DNA from 4 places in the Rhizobium sp. TAL182 genome. Region 1 is predicted to be linked to each of the others. Evidence: predicted binding sites of a transcription regulator. Region 1 holds the regulator's gene; each other region holds the start of a gene.
What was found. The regulator LexA, encoded in region 1, represses DNA repair genes until DNA is damaged. The targets are predictions, from matches to a motif close to TGTTCNNNNTGTGTTCNG.
Positions count from the first base shown of each region.

Region 2: a site for LexA is predicted at 4,500-4,517, ahead of Tal182_RS08740 (DUF5680 domain-containing protein). Genes of this name have one in related genera too.
Region 3: a site for LexA is predicted at 4,802-4,819, ahead of uvrA (excinuclease ABC subunit UvrA). Genes of this name have one in related genera too.
Region 4: a site for LexA is predicted at 3,824-3,841, ahead of Tal182_RS15605 (UvrD-helicase domain-containing protein). Genes of this name have one in related genera too.

Region 1 covers NZ_CP021024.1:2,113,571-2,119,520, forward strand. Annotated here, with positions in the region: gene gltA (citrate synthase) at 1-132, opposite strand, end outside; gene Tal182_RS32710 (hypothetical protein) at 399-620, opposite strand; gene Tal182_RS10655 (ComEC/Rec2 family competence protein) at 597-2,852, shown strand; gene lexA (transcriptional repressor LexA) at 2,833-3,552, opposite strand; gene Tal182_RS10665 (VOC family protein) at 3,751-4,647, shown strand; gene kdsA (3-deoxy-8-phosphooctulonate synthase) at 4,644-5,489, shown strand; gene eno (phosphopyruvate hydratase) at 5,630-5,950, shown strand, end outside.
Region 2 covers NZ_CP021024.1:1,736,882-1,742,831, reverse strand. Annotated here, with positions in the region: gene Tal182_RS08750 (L,D-transpeptidase family protein) at 1-689, shown strand, start outside; gene dnaE (DNA polymerase III subunit alpha) at 766-4,263, opposite strand; gene Tal182_RS08740 (DUF5680 domain-containing protein) at 4,765-5,229, shown strand; gene Tal182_RS08735 (ABC transporter ATP-binding protein) at 5,240-5,923, opposite strand; gene Tal182_RS08730 (lipoprotein-releasing ABC transporter permease subunit) at 5,938-5,950, opposite strand, start outside.
Region 3 covers NZ_CP021024.1:2,275,246-2,281,195, forward strand. Annotated here, with positions in the region: gene Tal182_RS11440 (NAD(P)H-hydrate dehydratase) at 1-759, shown strand, start outside; gene Tal182_RS11445 (DUF72 domain-containing protein) at 781-1,587, opposite strand; partial or broken gene Tal182_RS32725 (GNAT family N-acetyltransferase) at 1,611-1,727, opposite strand; gene uvrA (excinuclease ABC subunit UvrA) at 1,758-4,679, opposite strand; gene Tal182_RS11460 (single-stranded DNA-binding protein) at 4,962-5,474, shown strand; gene Tal182_RS11465 (DUF2569 family protein) at 5,695-5,950, shown strand, end outside.
Region 4 covers NZ_CP021024.1:3,069,142-3,075,091, reverse strand. Annotated here, with positions in the region: gene pncA (bifunctional nicotinamidase/pyrazinamidase) at 1-564, opposite strand, end outside; gene Tal182_RS15610 (hypothetical protein) at 929-1,276, shown strand; gene Tal182_RS15605 (UvrD-helicase domain-containing protein) at 1,304-3,781, opposite strand; gene Tal182_RS15600 (VOC family protein) at 3,973-4,449, shown strand; gene Tal182_RS15595 (PrkA family serine protein kinase) at 4,854-5,950, shown strand, end outside.

The sequences.
Region 1 (5,950 bases):
ATCGTAAGTGAAGGAAGCGGTGTTCTTGTAGAGAGCACCGATGTCGATGACGCTCGGGCCGATCGTGCCGCTTTTAACGGCGAGGTCGACTGATTTGTCACCGATTTTTATTGTAGCGCTTTGATCCGTCATGCTGATCCTCCGAAATGTCGGTGGCGCCACAAAAGCGCCATAGGGGTTAAGCGTCCTTTCCGATAGCTATATGATCGCAACGCTAATGCCAAGTTACCGTGACGGCATTTTGTGCATTGCGGCATCACCTTTTAGGCACTGCAGCAATGAGCCGCACGCATAGCGGAAGCCGATGATTCGACTGGTCTTTTGCCGCTTAAGATTTTCCCTCATATTTCAATCGATTATCCTTGCCGGATTTGCTTGGAGGTTGCATTCTGGCGACTTTACGGGGTGATCTTGGGCGGGGCATGCAGGAATTGACGACAGCCGAATTGCGGCCGCAAGCGGGCGTCGGCCTTGCCGATCCGCCGGATTTTCCTGCGCCTGCGGTGGTGACTCAATCGGTAAGGACGCAGTCGCAGACCCCATTGCGTCGTCGGCTGCTGGCCACCGCCCGGCAATCGCTGCGTGCCGGAGCCTGCATGCTGGGCGAAGAGGCCGATCATGGCCGCCTGCTGCTGTTCTCGCCGGTCTTCCTCGGAGCCGGCTCGGCCTTCTGGTTTCTCGGCAGATCGGATTTTCCCCTCGTTGCATCGCTGCTCTGCCTGCTGGTGTCGGCGGCCGCGGTTTTCCTCACCGGTCCCAGCCGGCCGGTCTTGCGCGCAAGTTTCATGGCGCTGGCACTTTTCGCCGGCGGCATGCTCACGGCTCAGTTCGAGAGCTGGCGGGCTTCGACGGTGATCCTCGATTCATCCGTGACGACGACGGTGACCGGCCGTGTCGAACGGCGGGAAGGCGACGGCCGCGGGCGCTGGCGCTACATTCTTGCCGTCACCGGCACCGAGGCGCCGGAGCTGAAACGGCCGCCGAGACGCATCACCGCGATCGTCCGGGGCGCCGATGCGCCTTTCGAGATCGGCGACATCATTACCGGCAAGGCACGGCTGACGCCGCCGGCCGGCCCCGCACTTCCCGCGCTCAACGACTTCTCCTTCGGTGCCTATTTCGACGGCATCGGCGCCAACGGTTTCTTCTACGGTGCGCCGGAGAAACTCGACTTGGAGGCAGGCCCGCAGGCGGACAGGTCGACGGACGCGCTGCTCGAATGGCTCTACCGCCTGCGCAGCAGCATCGGCGACCGCATAAGATCGATCCTGCCCGGTGACACCGGCGCTTTTGCCGCTGCCCTGGTGACGGATGAACGGCGCGCCATCTCGAAGACGACGACGGAGGCGCTGCGCCAGTCCGGCCTTGCCCATGTCGTCGCGATCTCGGGCCTCAACATGGCGCTGTCGGCCGGCATCTTCTTCGTCGGCTTCCGGATGCTGCTCAGCCTCTTTCCCGGTGTCGCCCAAGCCTATCCGACAAAGAAATTCGCCGCCGCCGGCGCGCTCATCGCCGTCACCGCCTATTACCTGATCTCCGGTTTCGGGGTTTCGGCCGAGCGCGCTTTTATCATGATGGCCATTATGCTGATTGCCATCTTCTTCGATCGGCCGTCGATCAGCCTGCGCAATATCGTTCTCTCTGCGCTCATCATCATCGCCATTTCACCTTCTGAAGTATTGGGACCGAGCTTTCAGATGTCCTTTGCCGCGACATTGGCTTTGGTATCGGGCTATCAGCTCTGGAAGGACAGGCGTGTCCGCGAAAACGCTTTTCTGAAACTGCCGATCATCAGGCCGGTGGTTGCCGTCGCCGGTTTCTTCGGCGGCGTCTTCCTGACCTCGCTGATCGGCGGCTTTTCCACCGCACTGTTTTCGATCGAGCATTTTCATCGCCTGACGGCTTACGGCCTGCCGGCAAACCTTGCGACGATGCCGATCATCTCCTTCATCGTCATGCCGGCCGGGTTGCTGGCGATGTTGCTCATGCCTTTCGGTGTGGACGCTCCGCTCTGGAAGGTGGTCGGATTCGGCCTCGATCTGGTGATTGCGGTCGCCAAGACGGTGTCCGGCTGGGGCGGTGATATCGGCGTCGGCCGCTTGCCCGCCTGGTATTTCGCAGTAGCGGTGGCAGGCTTTCTGCTGCTGACGCTGCTGCGCACCCGACTGCGCCATGTCGGCACATCGATCATCGCCATCTCGACGCTCATCGTGCTGCTTCTGCCGGCTCCCCGGCCGCCGGATCTGGTGATTTCGGAGGATGGCAGTCTGGTTGCGGTTGTCGCGGCTGAGGCAATAGCTTCCAACCGTGAAAACCCGCCGGATTTCATCTTCGACCAGTGGCAGCGAGCGCTGGTCCTGCCGACACATGATCCGCCGAAGATGCTGGATGGTCCGGCTATCCCGCCGGAAGGAGAAGACCGCCGTGTCAGGCTTTCCCGCGATCAGCAGAACGAAGCGAGCGCAGCGATGCGGGCAGCCGCAGCAGGCGGTGAAGCAAACCGCTTTTCCTGCGTCAAGAAAGCCTGGTGCACATCAAGACTCGGCAATGGCCATATCGTCACCGTCATCGACAATGCCGCCTATCTCGGCCCGGCCTGCGATACGGCCGATATCGTCGTGACCTCGGTCCGTCTGCGCTTCGACAGCTGCCGCTCAGGCGGCACGCTTTTCACCGGCGAGACGCTGCGCAGGACCGGTTCCGTCGAATTGCGCTTCGCCGGTGCCGACCTGGAGGTCACCACCGCCTTCGATGCTTTGTCGCGACCATGGATGCGCCACCGCGCCTATGATTGGCGCAACGATCGTTTTACCGATTCCGGCCCATCCGGCGTCAGTGATAGCGACGGATGAGGCCGACGAGCTTGCCCTGCACCTTGACGCGGTCGGGTCCGAAGATGCGGGTCTCGTAGGCCGGGTTGGCGGCCTCGAGCGCGATCGAGGCACCCTTGCGGCGGAAACGCTTCAGCGTTGCTTCCTCGTCGTCGACGAGGGCAACGACGATATCGCCGGGACTTGCGGTGCTGCCGTTGCGGATGATCACGGTATCGCCGTCGAAGATGCCGGCATCGATCATCGAATCGCCCTTGACCTCCAGCGCATAGTGCTCACCGGAGCCGAGCATATCCGCGGGAACGACGATGTCGTGGGTGTTGTTCTGGATCGCCGAGATCGGAACGCCGGCGGCGATACGTCCCATGACCGGCACAGAGATGGAGTTGCCATTGTCGGCGACCGGCTTTGGCGCAGCGGGGGCGGCGACCGGCTGGGGCTTTCCGAGGCTGCCCTCGATGACGCTCGGCGAAAAACCGCGGCGCTGTTGAAGGCTGGGGTTATAGGCCTCCGGAAGTTTGATCACTTCAAGCGCCCGGGCGCGATTCGGTAGGCGGCGAATGAAGCCGCGCTCCTCGAGCGCCGTGATCAGCCGGTGGATTCCGGATTTCGAGGCGAGATCCAGGGCATCCTTCATTTCGTCGAAAGAGGGAGGGACGCCGGATTCCTTCATGCGCTCATGAATGAAAAGGAGAAGCTCCTGTTGTTTGCGCGTGAGCATCGACGTCAGACCCCGTGATTGAAACAAATCCAGAACAGACACTATATGTTCCATATGTGTTCCGCAAGTAGCTAAATTTCCGTAAAACTTCGCGCCAACTCGTCGAGATTTTTATTTTCATTCGCCGGATTGGTGCACATGTCTTGCATTGAGCGAGGTGCTGTCGCACATCTCTTGCCGGTTTCAGGAGGGATATTCATGAACGCGCATTCCGCCAAGTCGCACCCGCTGGATCATGTCGTGCTGCCCGTGGTCAATATCGATCTGGCGCGTGAAAGGCTCGGCAAGCTCGGTTTCACCGTCGCCGCTGATGCGCGCCATCCCTTCGGAACGGAGAATGCCTGCGTCTTTTTCGCCGACAAGACCTATCTGGAGCCGCTTGGCGTTGCGAGTGTCGAGGAGAGCGAGGCAGCGGCCCGCCAGGGCAATGTCTTCATTGCCCGCAATCGCGCCTTCCGTTTCCGCTGCGGCGAGGAGGGACTTTCTGCGCTGGCCTTCCTCAGCGAGGATGCCGGCGTCGATCATAAGCGCTTCGTCGGCAACGGCGCGAGCGCCGGTGAGATGTTGCAATTCAGCCGGCCGATGCGGATGCCGGATGGTTCGGAGAGCGTCGGCAGCTTCAAGCTGGCCTTTGCAGCTGATTTGCGCGCCCCCGATTTCTTTCTCTTTACCTGCCAGCGCATCAATTCGTTCCCGACAGATCGCGCCGCGCTGGAGACGCATGCCAATGGCGTGATCGGTATCGCCGAGATCGCGCTTTGTGCGCCGGACCCGGCGGCATTCGCCGCTTTCGTCGGACTTGCGATAGGGCAGGCGGCGGCCGAGAAAACCGGTTTCGGCGTGAATATCGCGGCATCGAATGCGAAGATCAGCCTGATGACGCCGGAAGGGCTGGAGGCCTACTTCGAGCTTGTCGTCTCCTCCGCCGATCGTGGCCTGCGCGGCCGGGCAATCCTCTTCACTGTCGCCGATCTTGCCGTGACAGAAGCGCATTTGGCTGCTAACGGGGTGACCTACACGCGCAAGAACAACCGCATTCTGGTGAAGCCCACGCCCGGGCAGGGTGCGCTCTTCGCCTTCGAGGAAAAACGATGAGCACCGACACGAATTCCGAAGTCAGGATCGGCGAAGGCGAAGGCCAGGTCACCTTTTCCAATACCGCCCGCCTGTCGCTGATTGCCGGCCCATGTCAGATGGAGAGCCGCGATCACGCCTTTATGGTCGCCGGCACGCTGAAGGAGCTTTGCGGCAAGCTCGGCATAGGCCTTGTCTACAAGAGCTCCTTCGACAAGGCGAACCGCACCTCGCTCTCGGCAGAGCGCGGCATCGGCCTGGAAAAAGGCATGGAGGTCTTTGCCGACCTCAAGAAGGAATTCGGTTTTCCCGTCATAACCGACGTCCATACGGCCGAGCAATGCGCCGAGGTGGCCAAGGTGGTCGATGTCCTGCAGATCCCGGCCTTCCTCTGCCGTCAGACCGACCTTCTGATCGCAGCCGCCAGGACCGGCCGCGCCGTCAATGTCAAGAAGGGCCAGTTCCTCGCCCCCTGGGATATGAAGAACGTCCTGAAGAAGCTCAATGCCAGCGGCAATCCGAACGTGCTGCTGTGCGAGCGCGGCGCCTCCTTCGGCTACAATACGCTGGTTTCCGACATGCGCTCGCTGCCGATCATGGCGGCGATAGGCGCGCCCGTCATTTTCGATGCGACCCACTCCGTCGCCCAGCCGGGCGGGCAGGGCGAATCCTCGGGCGGTCAGCGCGAATTCGTCGAGACGCTGGCACGCGCGGCAGTGGCGACGGGTATTGCCGGCGTCTTCCTCGAAACACACCAGGACCCTGACAACGCACCATCCGACGGCCCGAACATGGTCTATCTCAAGGACATGCCGCGGCTGCTTGAGAAATTGCTTGCGTTTGATGCGGTCGCCAAGGCCTGACCTTCAACAGGATGACACGATCGTGGTCTAGGCCACTTGGGAATGCCGATTCGAAGGCTGGTAATTGCGCATTGTAATTTGCACGCCTTCGATTATGACAGGCTTCGAACGTTTGATCACCCACCGAGCAGGAAGAACCCATGACTGCAATCACCGATATCATCGCCCGCGAGATCCTCGATAGCCGTGGCAATCCCACCGTCGAAGTCGACGTCTATCTCGAAGACGGCAGCATGGGCCGCGCGGCCGTTCCCTCGGGCGCCTCGACGGGCGCGCATGAGGCGGTCGAGCTGCGCGACGGCGGCAAGCGCTATCTCGGCAAGGGCGTCGAAAAGGCGGTCGAGGCGGCCAACACCGAGATCTTCGACGCGATCGGCGGCATCGACGCCGAAAACCAGATCCAGATCGACAACATCATGATCGAGCTCGACGGCACGCCGAACAAGTCGCGCCTCGGCGCC
Region 2 (5,950 bases), 380 kb from region 1:
CCGCGATGCCGATGCCGGCGGTCTCGCCGGTTACCGCGCCGGAGATCCGGCCGCCGTCCGAACCGATCAGCATGCTCGTCACGCGGCGCGCTCTGCGCGAGACGGTGATCGACATCCAGACGCTACTCAATCAGCTCGGCTTTTCCGCCGGCGATCCGGACGGCCTGCTCGGTCCGTCGACCGTGCAGGCGATCAACGCCTTCAAGATGCTGCGGCCGACGGAATTTGCCGGCGACAGGAGCCTGGTCTCCGACGCGTTGCTCAAATCCGTCTATGCCGCAAGCGGCAAGGGCGAGCCGCCGAACGGCGTCATCATGGTGCGGCAGGCCTTCAAGCCGATCTTCGAGGCCCCCGTGACGATCGCCGATCCGGGCCTGGCACTCGGCACGCATTTCTTCACGCTGCATGCCGTCGATGAACAGGCCGGCACGGCGGATTGGCTGGGCATCACGCTCGAGAACAATCTCTCCCGCGAGACGATGAAACGACTCGGCATCACCAGCCAGGAAAGCTCGATTGTGATGGGCAAGCCGATTGCCCTTTCGCTGAGCCGCATCACGATCTCCGACGAGACCCGCCGCAGGATCGACGCGCTGATCTCGCCCGGCTCGACGTTGACGATCTCCGATACGGGCCTTGGCCGCGAAACCGGCGAAGGCACGGATTTCATCACAATCACCCGGAGGTGATGACTGTCACCCGGGGGTGATCACGATCAACTGGGTTGATCAGGATCAGCCGGGTTGATCAGGATCAACCGGGTTGTCAGACAAGCTCGACGTCGACGACGCCGGGGGCGGCGCGAAGGGCAGCGGCAATCTCCGGAGTGATGCGGTATTTCTCCGGCAGCGCCACTTCCACCTCGCGTTTGCCCTCTTCCTTGATAACAATGAAGGAAACCAGACCGTCGCCCTTGGTGTTCAGATGGCCGGCAACCATTTTCAGCGGTCCGGAATCTCTGATATAGACGCGCAGCGCCTTCTGCATCTGCAGCGACTTTTCCTCAAGCGACTGGATCGTCTGGATGCGAAGACCGATACCCTCCGGCCGCTCCTCACCGGTCGCGGTCAGCAGGAAGGATTTCCCGGACTCGAGCACGTCGCGATACTGGTTCAGCATCTCCGAAAACAGCACCGCCTCGAACTGGCCTGACGAATCGGAAAAGACAATGATGCCCATCTTGTTGCCGGTGCGGGTCTTGCGCTCCTGCTTTGAGATGACGGTTCCGGCAAGACGCGCATTGGCAGCCCCCTGCTTGATCGCCTGAGAAAACTCGGCAAAGGTCTGCACACGCATCTTCTGCAGGATGTTGCTGTAAGAATCGAGCGGGTGGGCCGTCAGATAGAAGCCCAGCACTTGAAATTCCTTGAGCAGCCGCTCCGATGCCAGCCAGGGTGAATAGGGCGGTAAGGAGATCTTCTCCGGGCTTGAGTTTAGTGCGCTGCCAAATATATCCGACTGGCCGCTCAGCTTGTTTTCCTGGGCGCGCTGGGCATAACCGAGAATGCGATCGAGGCCGGCGGCCAGATGGGCTCGGTCGGTGCCGAAACAATCGAAGGCGCCGGCATAGATCAGGCTTTCGAGCACGCGGCGGTTCACCTGGCGGGGATCGATGCGCAGGCAGAAATCCTCGATGCTGGCAAAAGGCTTGTCGCCACGCACCTCGACGATGTGGTCGACGGCGGATTCGCCGACGCCTTTGAGGGCGGCCAGCGCATAGTAGATACGATTGTCGCCGGTCTCGAAATGGCGGAAGGAGGTCTGCACCGAAGGCGCGATCACCTCGATGCCGAGCCGCTTGGCGTCCTGACGGAAATCATTGACCTTTTCCGTGTTGGACATGTCGAGCGTCATCGAGGCGGCGAGGAATTCGACCGGATAGTGCGCCTTCATGTAGGCCGTCTGGTAGGAGACGATCGCGTAGGCGGCGGCGTGCGACTTGTTGAAGCCGTAGTTTGCGAACTTCGCCAAGAGTTCGAAGATGTTGTCGGCTTGCGGCTTTGATACGCCGTTCTTGACGGCGCCGACGACGAAGCGTTCCCGCTGCTGGTCCATCTCCGCCTTGATCTTCTTACCCATGGCGCGGCGCAGAAGGTCGGCTTCGCCAAGCGAATAGCCCGACAGGACCTGGGCGATCTGCATCACCTGTTCCTGGTAGACGATGACGCCCTGCGTCTCCTTGAGCAGGTGGTCGATCATCGGATGGATCGATTCCAGCTCTTCATCGCCGTGCTTGCGGGCATTGTAAGTCGGGATGTTCTCCATCGGGCCGGGGCGGTAAAGCGCCACCAGCGCGATGATGTCCTCGATGCAGTCCGGCTTCATGCCGATCAGCGCCTTGCGCATGCCCGCACTTTCCACCTGGAACACGCCGACCGTCTCGCCGCGCGACAGCATCTCGTAGGTCGGCTTGTCGTCGAGAGGAATGGCCGCAAGATCGACATTGATGCCGCGCTTGGCGACGAAATCGACGGCGACCTTCAGCACCGTCAGCGTCTTCAGACCGAGGAAGTCGAATTTGACGAGGCCGGCCTGCTCCACCCACTTCATGTTGAACTGGGTGACAGGCATGTCGGAGCGCGGATCGCGATACATCGGCACCAGCTTGGAAAGCGGCCGGTCGCCGATGACAATGCCGGCGGCATGGGTCGAGGCGTGACGATAAAGCCCTTCGATCTTCTGGGCGATGTCGAGCAGCCGCGCCACCACCGGTTCTTTCGCCGCCTCCTCCTGCAGCTTCGGCTCCTCCTCGATCGCCTTGGAAAGCGGCGTCGGATTGGCGGGATTGTTCGGCACGAGTTTGCAAATCTTGTCGACCTGGCCGTAAGGCATTTCCAGCACGCGTCCGACGTCGCGAAGTGCGGCACGCGCCTGCAGCGAACCAAAGGTGATGATCTGCGCCACCTGCTCGCGGCCGTACTTGGCCTGGACGTAGCGGATCACCTCTTCGCGGCGGTCCTGGCAAAAGTCGATGTCGAAGTCAGGCATCGAGACGCGTTCTGGATTGAGGAAGCGCTCGAACAGTAGCGAGAAGCGCAGCGGGTCGACATCGGTGATCGTCAAGGCATAGGCGACCAGCGAACCTGCCCCCGAACCGCGGCCGGGACCGACCGGGATGTCGTGCTGCTTGGCCCATTTGATGAAGTCGGAAACGATCAGGAAGTAACCGGGGAAGCGCATGCGCTCGATGACGCCGAGCTCGAACTCCAGCCGCTCGCGATAATCCTTTTCCTCATAACCGGGCGACATGCCGAGGGTCGAAAGCCGCATGTCCAGCCCTTCCACCGCCTGACGGCGCAATTCGCCCGCCTCGGCGCGTTCCGCCTCCTCGGCATCGTCAGTGGCGCCCGTGAAACGCGGCAGAATCGGCTTTCGCGTTTTCAGCACGAAGGAGCAGCGCCTGGCGATCTCGATCGTGTTCTCAAGCGCTTCCGGCAGGTCGGCAAAGAGCTTGGCCATCTCAGCCCGGCTCTTCAGGTAGTGATCCGGAGTCAGGCGAAAACGGCTGTCGTCGGAGACGATGGCGTTATGCGCAACCGCCATCAGCGCATCATGGGCGTCGTAATCGTCGCGGGTCGGAAAGAACGCCTCGTTGGTGGCGACGAGCGGCAAGTCATGCGTGTAAGCAAGCCCGACGATCTTCTGCTCGTGCCGCTTGTCGTAGGTGCCGTGCCGCTGCAGCTCGACATAGAGTCTGTCGCCGAAGAGACGCTTCAGCGTGAGCAGCCGGGCTTCCGCCTGGGCGGAATGACCTTCCCTGACAGCTGCGTCGACCGGCCCGGTCAGGGCGCCGGTCAAGGCGATCAGCCCTTCCGTGCCTGCCTCTTCCAGCCAGGAGGTTCTGATATGAATGGCCTGGTTGCTATCACCGCCGAGATAGGCGCGGCTGACGAGATCGACCAGCCTTTCGTAACCAGCCTCCGTCGCGGCAAGAAGAACGATCGACGGCAGCTTGATCAGGGCCGGCTGACCGCCGCGCTTTTCGCTTTCCAATCCGTCTTCCATGTCGATTGAGACCTGGCAGCCGATGATCGGCTGCAGGCCCTCGTCCATTGCCTTCTGGGAGAATTCAAGGGCGACGAAGAGATTGTTGGTGTCGGTAATGGCGATCGCCGGCTGACTGTCGCCGGTCGCCTTATAAAGGATCTTCTTCAGAGGCAGCGCGCCCTCAAGAAGCGAATAGGCGGAATGGACCCTCAGGTGGATGAAGCCCGGCGTGCCGCCGGTCGCCTCACCCATTGAACCCTTTTCCGTCTCCGCCATGATATGCCTTCCCAATCAGCCGAAATGAATCGGACGCATTGTCGGCATTGAGGGCGATGATGTCCAGAAGAAGACCCGCGTGCGAACCGCATGACTGCCATGCGATCCCCGAAAACTTTAGATTGCGATGACAATAAGCGAGAAGCTGGCAACGAACATTGCGATGGAGGTGAATGCTGCGATATCACGGATCATGTCAGTCATCTGGCTCTCCTTTACTCGTTATGTTTTCAATTTGTTCCATCTATGTTCCGATGTCAACAGGAATCTTTTCCTTTGCGCTTGCGTTGAAGAATCTCGAAGCGCTTGGCGATTCGCATGGGCGCCTGCGCTCGGTTCGATTGGCGGCAGCCCGCCCCCTTTCCCAACCTTCGACAGATCCGCCATTCCGTTCAGATAGGCCACCGCCCAAGTCGATCTTCTGAATTCCGACGCACGTTCTCTTTATGTTCTTTACATGCCGCAGCATATTTGCCAGCATCCCGCTGAGAGGAGAATGACATGCTCGACATTGCGCAGTTGAACGAATTCATCGTGGAGGCGAAGGCTGCGACCTATGTCGGCGGCGGAGTGCCGCGCACGCCCTGCCGGCCGGGTTCCCATGATATCGGGTATGAGAGCGGCGACTGGCATTATCTCGACAGCTATTTCGGCGGCACCGACTTCGCCGGACAGGAAGTGGTTTGGTTTGCCCGCCAACCCGTCTGGGCGATGAATTATTTCGGCCGCGTCGTCGCGCCCGATCTCATCGACGGCAGTGCCGCCGGAACGGTGATCAAGGCAGCGCTGTCGGCAATGTATCGGGAGCGCCGCTTTCTTGGCGGAATGGAATTCGATCATCCGTTCGGCCGCTATGTCGACCGCAGCGAAGGCGGCTGCGAGCGTTTCAGCGGCCATGAATGCATCATGGTCGCCGGCAGGAAGGCCTATGTGCTCGATTACCGCGGCGGGCTTGTCACCCCGTGATCACCTTAGACTAAAACTCTATGACCTTGCCATCGGAGATCGTGACGCGCCGATCCATGCGGCCGGCGAGTTCGTGATTGTGGGTGGCGATGAGGGCCGCAAGACCGGATTGGCGCACCAGCGCCTCCAGCGCGTCGAAGACGTAGCTTGCCGTTTCCGGATCCAGATTGCCGGTCGGTTCGTCGGCAAGAAGCAGCGTCGGCGCATTGGCGACGGCGCGGGCGATCGCAACGCGCTGCTGTTCGCCCCCGGAAAGCTCGGCCGGGCGATGCGAACCGCGATGGCCGATGCGCATATAGTCGAGGAGCTGCCCGGCCCGCTCCTGGGCTTCCTTCCAGGACAGCCCGGCGATCAGCTGCGGCATCATGATGTTCTCAAGCGCCGAAAATTCCGGCAGGAGATGGTGGAATTGATAGACGAAGCCGATCTCGCGGCGGCGGATCGCCGTGCGCTTCTCATCGGAAAGGCCGTCGCAGGCATGGCCGTTGATGGTAACCTCGCCGCCGTCGGGATGCTCGAGCAGGCCGGCGACATGCAGCAGCGTCGACTTGCCGGTGCCGGAGGGGGCGACAAGGGCGACGATCTCGCCTTTCGCCAGCGAAAAATCCGCTCCCTTCAAGATCGTGAGCAGCGTATCACCCTGCCCGTAATGGCGCTCGACGCCGGTAAGCTTGAGGACGACGTTGCGATTCATGAATGCGGCATTCCTTATTCGTAGCGC
Region 3 (5,950 bases), 160 kb from region 1:
ACCCACAAATACAAGCGCGGCCATCTGGTCGTTTTCTCAGGCGAGGCCGACAAGACCGGGGCTGCCCGCATGTCGGCGGTCTCCGGCCTGAAGGCCGGCGCCGGCCTGGTAACGATCGCCACCCCCGGCGCAGCGATGGCCGCCAATGCCGCGCATCTCACAGCCGTCATGCTGCATGCAGTCGACGACGAGGCGGATCTGGCAGAGTGGCTGTCCGACAAGCGGCTGCAGACATTCGTCCTCGGTCCCGGCTTCGGTGTCGGCGCGAGAGCCCGCGGCTTCGTCACCGCGCTTGCCGATCGCCGACTCGTGCTCGATGCCGACGGCATCTCTTCGTTCAAGGACGATCCGCAACAGCTTTTTGACCTTTTCCAGGGCGAGCCGCGTCTGGTGCTGACGCCGCACGAGGGTGAATTTTCGCGGCTCTTTCCGGATATTGGCGACGACGAAACGCTGGGGAAGGTAGACAAGGCCGTGGCGGCCGCCCGCCGCGCCAATTCCGCGATCGTCTATAAGGGCGCCGATACCGTAATCGCCTCGCCGGACGGGCGCGCGCTCATCAATACCAATGCGCCTGTCTGGCTTGCCACGGCAGGTTCCGGCGATGTGCTTGCCGGCATCATCGGCGGATTGCTCGCCCAGGGCCTGGCGACTTTTGAAGCTGCGGCCGCCGCCGTCTGGCTGCACGGAGAGGCTGGCCAGCGCGCCGGCAAGGGGCTGACGGCGGAAGAGCTTGCAGCCGAGGTGTTGCCGCTTTAGCCCGGGCTAAGTCTCAATCGCCTATTTTGCCAGCAACTGCTGCAGCGCGATCGCCCCGTGCGGCGCATTGACCTTGCCCTCGTGGATCATGAAGGCGAAGACATCGCGCGGCTCAGCCTTCACCTGACGATCCCCGTCGATCAGCGGCAGATCGTCCGGAACTTTGCCCTCGGCCCAGGTCTCGAGCCGCTTTGCCCAGGCCTTCAGATCCTTGTCGGGATAGCAGGTCGGAATATCATCCGATCCCTTCTGCAGTCGGGCATAGACGAAATCTGCCGTCACATCGGCGATCATCGGATATTCGAAATGTTCGGCACAAACCGGCGCCACGCCATATCTAGCAAGCAGAGCAACGAATTCCGGCACCTTGAAGGAATCGTGCCGCACCTCCACCACGTGACGGAGCGCCAGTCCGTCCTGCTTTGCCGGCAGCAGCTTCAGGAAGGCTTCGAAATCGTCCGGATCGAATTTCTTTGTCGGTGCGAATTGCCAGAGCAGCGGCCCGAGATGATCGCCGAGCTCGCTTATTCCGGATGTGAGGAAGCGCTCCATCGATTCACCGGCTTCCGCGAGCACCCGCCGATTGGTGACGAACCGCGTTGCCTTCAGCGAAAAGATAAAGCCATCGGGCACATCCGCTGCCCATTTCGCAAAGACCGCAGGCTTTTGCGTGCTGTAATAGGTGCCATTGACCTCGATGACCTTCAACTGACGGCTGGCATAATGCAGCTCGTCCTTCTGTTTCAGATCGGCGGGAAAGAAATGCCCCCGCCAGGGCTCGAAGGTCCAGCCGCCGACGCCGGTGCGGATAGTGCCGGATTTCGTCATGTCGTCCTCCCAGTTCGCGGCAGTCAAGCCGCATGAATCTCTTTCGTCATGTCGATGAGCGTCCATCCTGGCCGATAAGGGTTCGGCCTGCGACCCGTTTTCCGGAACCCGAAGACACTATAGAGCGCGATATTCCGTTTGGAGATCGTCGGGCGACGCCAACCTCATGGTCATTCCGCCGCGACCGCCTTCTTCGCCGGCCGCCGCTCCAGCAACTCCTTCAGGAACTGGCCGGTATAGGAGCGCTTTTCCCTGACGATCGCTTCTGGTGTGCCGGTCGCGACGATCTCGCCGCCGCCATCGCCGCCTTCGGGGCCGAAATCGAGCACCCAGTCCGCTGTCTTGATGACTTCGAGATTGTGCTCGATCACCACGACGGAATTGCCCTGGTTGACGAGCTCGTGCAGCATTTCCAGGAGCTTGGCGACGTCGTGGAAGTGTAGGCCGGTCGTCGGCTCGTCGAGAATGTAGAGCGTGCGTCCGGTCGAACGTTTCGACAGTTCCTTGGCGAGCTTGACGCGCTGCGCTTCGCCGCCCGAGAGCGTATTGGCCTGCTGACCGACCTTGATGTAACCGAGGCCGACATCCTTCAGCGATTGCAGCTTGTCGCGCACGGCGGGGACTGCCGCAAAGAAATCGACGCCCTCCTCCACCGTCATGTCGAGCACGTCGGCGATCGACTTCTGCTTGAAGGTCACGTCGAGCGTCTCGCGGTTATAGCGCTTGCCGTGGCAGACGTCGCAGGTGACGTAGACATCGGGCAGGAAGTGCATCTCGATCTTGATGACGCCGTCGCCCTGGCAGGCTTCGCAGCGTCCGCCCTTGACGTTGAAGGAAAAGCGGCCCGGCTGGTAGCCGCGCGCCTTGGCTTCCGGCAGGCCGGCGAACCAATCGCGGATCGGCGTGAAGGCGCCGGTATAGGTCGCCGGATTCGAGCGTGGCGTGCGGCCGATCGGCGACTGGTCGATATCGATCACCTTGTCGATATGCTCGAAACCGTCGATGCGGTCGTGGTCGGCCGGAATTTCGCGCGCGCCCATAACGCGGCGAGCCGCCGATTTATAGAGCGTCTCGATCAGAAAGGTGGATTTGCCGCCGCCGGAAACCCCGGTCACCGCCGTGAAGACGCCGAGCGGGATCGACGCGGTGACGTTCTTCAGATTGTTGCCGCGTGCGCCGATCACCTTAATTTCGCGGCCCTTCTTCGGCTTACGGCGCTCTTCGGGAACGGGAACGCCGAGTTCGCCGGAGAGATATTTGCCGGTCAGTGACTTCGGATTGTCCATAATGTCCTGCGGCGTGCCATGGGCGATAACCTCACCGCCATGGATGCCGGCGGCCGGACCGATATCCACCACGTCGTCGGCCGTCAGGATCGCATCCTCGTCATGCTCGACGACGATGACGGTGTTGCCGATGTCACGCAGGTGCTTCAGCGTGTCGAGCAGCCGGGCGTTATCGCGCTGATGCAGGCCGATCGACGGCTCGTCGAGCACGTAGAGCACGCCCGTCAGCCCCGAACCAATCTGCGAGGCGAGCCGGATGCGCTGGCTCTCGCCACCCGATAGCGTGCCGGAATTGCGCGACAGGCTCAGATATTCCAGGCCGACATCGTTCAAAAAGCGCAGGCGGTCGCGGATTTCCTTGAGAATGCGGACGGCGATTTCGTTCTGCTTGGCGTTGAACGTCGCCGGCAGTGCCTCGAACCAGTCGCGCGCGATGCGGATCGACATGCCGGTGACTTCGCCGATATGCAGCTTGTCAATCTTCACCGCCAGCGCTTCCGGCTTCAGGCGGAAGCCGTTGCAGGCCGGGCAGGGGGCGGCCGACATGAAGCGCTCGATATCCTCGCGCGCCCAGGCGGAATCGGTCTCCTTCCAGCGGCGTTCGAGATTGGTGATGATGCCCTCGAAATTCTTGTGCGTCGTATAGGAGCGGGCGCCGTCGGCGTAGTGGAACTCGATCTTGTCGTCGGTGCCGTTGAGAATGACGTCCTTGGCCTCGTCGGACAGGTCGTTCCAGCGGGTGCCGAGCTTGAAGCCGTAATGTTTGCCGAGCGCTTCCAGCGTCTGGTTGTAATAGGGCGAGGTCGACTTGGCCCAGGGCGCGATCGCTCCGTCGCGCAAAGTCCGCTCCGGTTCGGGCACGATCAGGTCGGGGTCGATCTTCTGCTGGGCGCCGAGACCGTCGCAGGTCGGGCAGGCGCCGAAGGGATTGTTGAAGGAGAAGAGCCTGGGTTCGATTTCCGGGATGGTGAAGCCCGAGACCGGGCAGGCGAATTTCTCCGAAAACAGCACGCGCTCATGCGTTTCGTTCAGCGACTTGTTGGCCGAACCGCCGGCCGAGGTCTCTTCCGGCGGCAGCGGCTTGTCGGCGAATTCGGCGATCGCCAGCCCGTCGGCGAGCTTCAGGCAGGTTTCAAGGCTGTCGGCCAGGCGTGCCGAGACATCCGGGCGCACGACGATACGGTCGACCACCACGTCGATGTCGTGCTTGTATTTCTTGTCGAGAACAGGCGCCTCGGCGATCTCGTAGAACTGGCCATCGACCTTGACGCGCTGGAAGCCCTTCTTCATCAGCTCCGCCAGTTCCTTCTTGTATTCGCCCTTGCGGCCGCGCACGAGCGGCGCGAGAATATAGAGACGAGTACCCTCGCCGAAAGCGAGGATGCGGTCGACCATCTGGCTGACGGTCTGGCTCTCGATCGGCAGGCCTGTCGCCGGCGAATAGGGAACGCCGACGCGGGCAAAGAGCAGGCGCATGTAATCGTAGATCTCGGTGACCGTGCCGACCGTCGAGCGCGGGTTGCGCGAGGTGGTCTTCTGCTCGATCGAAATGGCAGGCGACAGCCCGTCGATCTGGTCGACATCGGGCTTCTGCATCATTTCCAGGAATTGCCGGGCATAGGCCGACAGGCTTTCGACATAGCGCCGCTGGCCCTCGGCATAGATGGTGTCGAAGGCGAGCGAGGATTTGCCGGATCCCGAAAGCCCGGTCATGACGATCAGCTTGTTGCGCGGCAGATCGAGATCGATGCTCTTCAGATTGTGCTCGCGCGCGCCGCGGATGGAGATCGTCTTCAGTTCGCTCATCGTCTCTGCTTTGGTTTTCTGGATAACAGCCCTTATTTAGTGATGCCGACGGGCGAGTCGAGGCTGAATATCCTGGATGGCTCAAGGTTTTCGATTCTGTTGACAGGATCATACGGATAAACTAGAACAAATAAAGAACAAAATTCCTGATGAATGCATGCGGCTTTCTGATGGATAAACATGTGGATGAACGACCGTTTACGCGCATTGGCGGTCCGCGATGGTTTAAGGTGCGCCGATCGATCAACGCCGCCGGGCAGGGCGGCAGGCAGGGTGAAAAGCATGGCTGGTAGCGTGAACAAGGTAATTCTGGTTGGAAACGTGGGTGCAGACCCTGAAATCCGCCGCACTCAGGATGGCCGGCCGATCGCCAACCTCCGCATCGCGACCTCGGAAACCTGGCGCGACCGCAATTCTGGCGAACGCCGCGAAAAGACCGAGTGGCATACTGTCGTCGTCTTCAACGAAGGCCTCTGCAAGGTCGTCGAGCAATATGTGAAGAAGGGCGCCAAGCTCTATATCGAAGGCCAGCTGCAGACCCGCAAGTGGCAGGATCAGCAGGGCCAGGACCGCTACTCGACGGAGGTCGTGCTGCAGGGCTTCAATTCGACGTTGACGATGCTCGACGGCCGCGGCGATGGCGGCGGCGCGAGCTCCGGCTTCGGCGGTGGCCGTGGCGGCAGCAGCAACAATGATTACGGCGATGACTACGGCGCCCCGGCTCCTTCATCATCGCCGAGCCGCGGCGGCGGCGGCAACTTCTCGCGCGATCTCGACGACGACATCCCGTTCTAAAGAGAATTGTGCGAACCCCGGCGGATCAGCATTGGAAGAACGGGTTGAAATTGTCCGACTTCCTTGCTCGGGCTCGGTCGGCGAGACGCCAAGTGGTCTTTTGCGAGATTGGTTCCAGATGCTCCGCGAATAAAGGCGGGTGATCGGCCAGAACTGGTGTCGGGGATGAGCGGAACCGCCTTATGCAGGTGGAGATTTCAGGCTTTCGGGGGATTTGCTGATGGGATCGTTTTCTATTTGGCATTGGTTGATTGTTTTTCTATTTTTCGGAGTGCCAATTTATTTTGCTGTTAGATCAGCCAGGAGAACAACAGACCCAGTCAACGGCCCGTCGGGTTTCGGTGGGTGGCTTCTGCTTTTAGCAATAGCAGAGGTCGTAGGACTACTTAAAACACTGGGAGCTGTTGCGAAGTCGATAGAAAATTATGCTGAATATGATGGTGGCGGAGGAGGCCAACTGGTGTTTATTGGCGAGG
Region 4 (5,950 bases), 960 kb from region 1:
GGCGATGGCAACACCTTCGGGCGTGATGCCGCGGCTTGCGTCCTCGATGAAGCGTACGCGCACGCCCGGCATCATCTCGAGCGCGTCGAGCGCCGAGAACTTGACGCAGTAATCGGTCGCCAGCCCGCAGACGTCGAGATCGGTGACACCCTGTTCCCGGAGGAAATTGGAAAGACCGGTCGAGGCATCACGGTCATTGTCGCGGAACGCCGAATAGCTGTCGATCCTGGGATCCTCGCCCTTCTGCTGGATTAGGTCGATCTCTTCGGACCTCAGTTCCGGATGCAGTTCGGCGTCGAGCGTACCCTGGATACAGTGGTCGGGCCACATCATCTGTGGCTTGCCGGACAATTCGCCCATCTCGAAGGGGCGGGCACCCGGATGGGCGGAGGCGAAGCTGCCGTGGCCCGGCGGATGCCAGTCCTGCGAGGCGACGATCAGATCGTATCTACCGCTGTCGATCAGCCGGTTTGCGACGGGAACCACCTTGTCGCCGTCCGGCACCGGCAGATTGCCGCCCGGACAGAAGCCGTTCTGGATATCGACGAGCAGCAGCGCTTTCATCAAGGCCAATCCCTTCGCGTTATTACAATGCAAATACCAAATGCACCGAACACACCACTAGTGGATTTCCCAGCACGGGTGCGCAAGTGTTAATTCTCGTACCTGCGGTAGTGATTGGTCGAAAAAGCATGCGCTAATACAACCATGGATATTGATTGCGGCGACTCTCCTCTCGAAACGGCGGGAAGGCGGAGGTTTTACAGTGCGGATCGCCCCGGCAGAGTCTCATTTACCCGGTGTCAGCCGTCATCGGTTTACCGGCCCAGCCGCTGCAGCGCCTTCTTCGGCGGCCGCGTCCGCTCGACCTTGCCCGCCGCCGCGATTTCTGCCTTTCTTGGCTCATCAGCAAATCGAGATTGAAGCCATGTCCGAGCCTCAAGCAGATGAAAAGATCGATGCGACGTTCCGCAACGGGTCGCTGACGGCGACCGGGATCATTCTTGGTTTCTCCCTCAATTTCATCAGTCTCTGGGTGTCCAATCCCAATGACTGGAGCCGCGTCGATCTGCTGCCGATGTCGTTCCTGATTGTCGGTATCGCCATTCAGGTGAAGGTGTTTGCAGATCTGCTCGCGCGCGACTCCCTACTCGCCGCAAAATATGACCGGGATCGGCGACTGTTCCTGATCGGGCTGTCGATCGTCGCCGTCGGAATGGGGATCGCCCTGCTGAACGATATTCTCGGGCTCAGCAGTATGCGGATGTTCGGATAAGGGCTCCCACGCGGTATCACCGCAAAATCACACGCGCTCGACGAACCCGTCCAGCACCCGCTTCTGTCCGGCGCGATCGAAATCGATCGTCAGCTTGTTGCCTTCAATGCCGGTGATGTTGCCGTTGCCGAACTTCATGTGGAATACGCGGTCGCCGAGGGTGAAGCGCGACGGCTCCGTGGACGTGGACTTCGCCACCAGTTCGCCGTCGATCATGCGCCCTTTCGGGCCGCTTTCGCCGTAACCGATGCGTTCGACGGCGTGGCCGGAGCGGGTGCCCCAATTGTCGCGGGTGGCATCGGTCTTGTTGGCCTGGGCGCGCTTCCAGCCGGGGGTCGAATAGGAATTGGCGAAGGGTTCGGCCTTGTCGAAGCGGGACTGGCCGTAGCCGCCGCGGCCGTAACCGCCGTAGCTCTGCTCCATCTCGGCGACCTCGACATGGCTCTCCGGCAGTTCGTCCAGGAAACGCGAGGGCAGGGTCGATTGCCAGAGACCGTGAATGCGGCGGTTGGAGACGAACCAGATGTGGCAGCGGCGTTTGGCGCGGGTGATGCCGACATAGGCGAGGCGGCGTTCCTCCTCCAGGCCGGCGCGGCCGCTTTCATCGAGCGAGCGCTGATGCGGGAACAGGCCTTCCTCCCAGCCGGGCAGGAAGACGGTGTCGAATTCCAGGCCCTTGGCAGAATGCAGCGTCATGATCGAGACGGCGTCGAGGTTCTCGTTGGTCTCGGCATCCATCACAAGGGAGACGTGTTCGAGAAAGCCGCGCATCGACTCGAAGCTTTCCATCGAGCGGATCAGTTCCTTGAGGTTTTCGAGACGGCCCGGGGCTTCCGCGCTCTTGTCGTTCTTCCACATGTCGGTATAGCCGGACTCTTCGAGGATCTGCTCGGCAAGTTCGGTATGCGGTGTGTTTTCAAGCAGTTCCTGCCATCGGCGGAAAGATTGAATCACGTCGAAGAGGGCTTTGCGCGCCTTCGGCTTCAACTCGTCCGTCTCGATGATGTCGGCGGCGGCCGCCAGCATCGGGACGTCGCGGGCGCGGGCATAATCATGTAGCGCGCGCACCGTCGTATCGCCGAGGCCGCGCTTCGGCGTGTTGATGATGCGTTCGAAGGCGAGATCGTCGGCCGGTTGTGCGACGAGCCGAAAATAGGCCATGGCATCGCGGATTTCGAGGCGCTCATAGAAGCGCGGGCCACCGATGACGCGGTAGTTAAGGCCAAGGGTGACGAAGCGATCTTCGAATTCGCGCATCTGGAAGGAGGCGCGCACGAGGATCGCCATGTCATTCAGCAGATGCTTGCTGCGCTGGAGTTGCTCGATCTCCTCGCCGATGGCGCGGGCTTCCTCCTCGGAGTCCCAGGACGCGTGAACCTGCACCTTGACGTCGTCGGGATCGGCGCGGTCGGTGAATAGCGTCTTGCCCAGGCGGCCTTCATTGTGGGCGATCAGGTGGGCGGCCGCGCCGAGGATATGTTCGGTCGAACGGTAGTTGCGCTCCAGCTTGATGACTTTGGCGCCGGGGAAATCCTTCTCGAAGCGCAGGATATTGTCGACCTCCGCGCCGCGCCAGCCATAGATCGACTGGTCGTCGTCACCGACGCAGCAGACATTCTGCGGCTCGCCCTTGGCGCGCTGGGCCAGCAGCCTCAGCCACATATATTGGGCGGTGTTGGTATCCTGATATTCGTCGACGAGGATATAACGGAAGCGGCCGTGATATTCCTTCAGGAGATCCGGGTTCTTGCGGAAGATCGTGATCGGATGCATCAGCAGGTCGCCGAAATCGCAGGCGTTCAGCGTCGTCAGGCGCGCCTGATAGGCGAAATAGAGTTCGCGGCCGCGGCCATTGGCAAAGGCGCGGGCATCACCCTCGGGGATATCGGCGGGGCCGAGGCCCTTGTTCTTCCAGGTGTCGATCATGCCGGCGAATTGCTTGGCCGGCCAGCGCTTGTCGTCGAGGCCTTCGGCCTGGATCAGCTGCTTGATCAGGCGCACGACGTCGTCGGTGTCGAGAATGGTGAAACCGGAGCTCAGGCCGACGAGCTCGCCATGGCGGCGCAGGAGCTTGACGCCGATCGAGTGGAAGGTGCCGAGCCAGGGCATGCCTTCGACGGCGCCGCCGACGAGCAGGGCGATGCGCTCCTTCATCTCGCGCGCGGCCTTGTTGGTAAAGGTGACGGCGAGGATCTGCGACGGGAAGGCGCGGCCGGTATTGAGGATATGGGCGATGCGGGTCGTCAGCACGCGCGTCTTTCCGGTGCCGGCGCCGGCGAGCACGAGGACGGGGCCTTCCAGCGTTTCGACGGCTTCGGTCTGTTCCGGGTTCAATCCGGCGAGATAATCCGGCCGCTTGCCGCCGTCACGGGCCGCCATGGCGCGTGCGGCGATGCCGCCGCCGGCGGCTGGCCTTCCGGCAGTTGCGACAGACGGCTGCGGCTTGCGCGCCACTTCGCCCGGCTCTTCGTCGAAGAAGGGAATATCGTCGAAACTATTGCTCATGGCGCGTAATGTAGTGATTCGGGAAGGAAAGACCAGAAAAGATGTTCTGCTTTCATTCTGGAATCACCGCTATTGCAGCGGTGTGGGCGGCGAAAAAATTCCGATTGCAGCCTGTCGGAACGGGCGGCGACCAGACGTCCTCGAAGCATCGTACAGAAGTCCGGGATACTCGCCAACTAAGGAGGCTGTCCATGCCCAAGGTCATTTCAAATCTCTGGTTCGCGGAGCAGGCACGCGAAGCCGTCGAATTCTACGTGTCGATCATTCCGGATTCCAGGATCGGCCGCACCACCGTACTTCCGGCGGAAACGCCGAGCGGTCCTCCCGGCAGCGTCGAGCTGATCGAGTTCACGCTTGGCGACCAGGCCTTCCTGGCGATGAAGGCCGGTCCGCTCGACAGCTTCAATCATTCCTTTTCGATCGCGATCCTGCTGGAGAGCCAGGCGGAGATCGATCGGATATGGGATGCCTTCCTCGCCAATGGCGGCACGCCGGAGGCCTGCGGCTGGCTGAAGGACCGCTGGGGGCTTTCCTGGCAGATCGTCCCGCGCGCTCTCTCCGAGATGATCGCCGACGAAGATCGCGAGCGGGCAAGGCGCGTCACCGAAGTCATGCTCGGCATGGTCAAGATCGATGTGGCTGCGCTGGAGAAGGCATTCAACGGCTAAAAGTGCCAGCGTATGATAGGAACATACCGGGCGCGTGGCGACGTTCGCCCGGTCCCATGCTGCGGGAGCGCGCTGGGTGCCCTGCTGTCAGAGCCGGCTTGCTCTCACCGGCGGGCCGATTGCCGAATTTCCACGGCTCGAATCACCGGCGCCATTGCACACCTTTTTGACATTCATGTCACGTCGCTAAATGTGCTGATATGCCAATGACCCTTTTCTCAACTACAATGGGAAACAGTTTCGCGGAGTAAAAAAATTACCGGTGAATGCACAATTTTGTGCATTGCTACAAACGGCCGGTCAGCGTCGAATATACCTACGAAACTATTGATTCTTAGGAACGCCGTGGCCATCTCGATGGTTATACGGCTTAGAGCCTGCGGCATAACCTTAATGGAGGTCCCATGCTGAGTGAATCCGTATTCGATGCGTTCACACGCAGTTATGAAGCGCGCCGCGAAAGCGACATGTCGGTTTCGGAATATCTCGATCTCTGCAAAACCGAACCGATCGCCTATGCGAACGCGACCGAGCGCCTGCTGGCTGCAATAGGCGAGCCGCAGATGGTGGACACTGCCAAGGACGCCCGCCTCGGCAGAATCTTCATGAACAGGACTATCCGGGTTTATCCCGCCTTTGCGGGTTTTCACGGCATGGAAGAGACAATCGAACGCATCGTCTCCTTCTTTCGGCATGCGGCGCAGGGGCTCGAGGAGCGCAAGCAGATTCTTTATCTGCTCGGTCCGGTCGGCGGCGGCAAGTCGTCGCTGGCGGAGCGGCTGAAGCAGTTGATGGAGGTTCATCCGATCTACGTGCTGAAGGCCGGTGACGAGATCAGCCCCGTGTTCGAAAGCCCGCTCAACCTCTTCGACCCGGAGACGATGGGTTCGCTCCTGCAGGAGCAGTATGGAATCCCGCTGCGGCGTCTGAACGGATTGATGAGCCCGTGGTGTCTGAAGCGGCTCGACGATTTCGGAGGCGACATTTCCCGGTTCCGCGTCGTCAGGATACAACCCTCGCGACTGCGCCAGATCGCAATTGCCAAGACCGAACCTGGAGATGAGAACAACCAGGACATCTCCTCGTTGGTTGGCAAGGTGGATATCCGCAAGCTGGAAACCTATTCTCAGAACGATCCGGACGCCTACAGCTATTCGGGCGGACTGAACCGCGCCAATCAGGGCGTGCTCGAATTCGTCGAGATGTTCAAGGCGCCGATCAAGATGCTGCATCCGCTGCTGACGGCAACGCAGGAGGGCAACTATATCGGCTCCGAGAATATCGGCGCCATACCTTTCTCCGGCATCGTCCTTGCGCATTCGAACGAGGCGGAGTGGCAGACCTTCAAGGCCAACAAGAACAATGAGGCTTTCATCGACCGTATCTGCGTGATCAAAGTTCCCTATTGCCTGAGGGTGACAGAGGAACAGAAGATCTACGAAAAGCTGATCGAGGGATCGGAACTGGTGGACGCGCCATGCGCCCCGGCAACGCTCGAAAT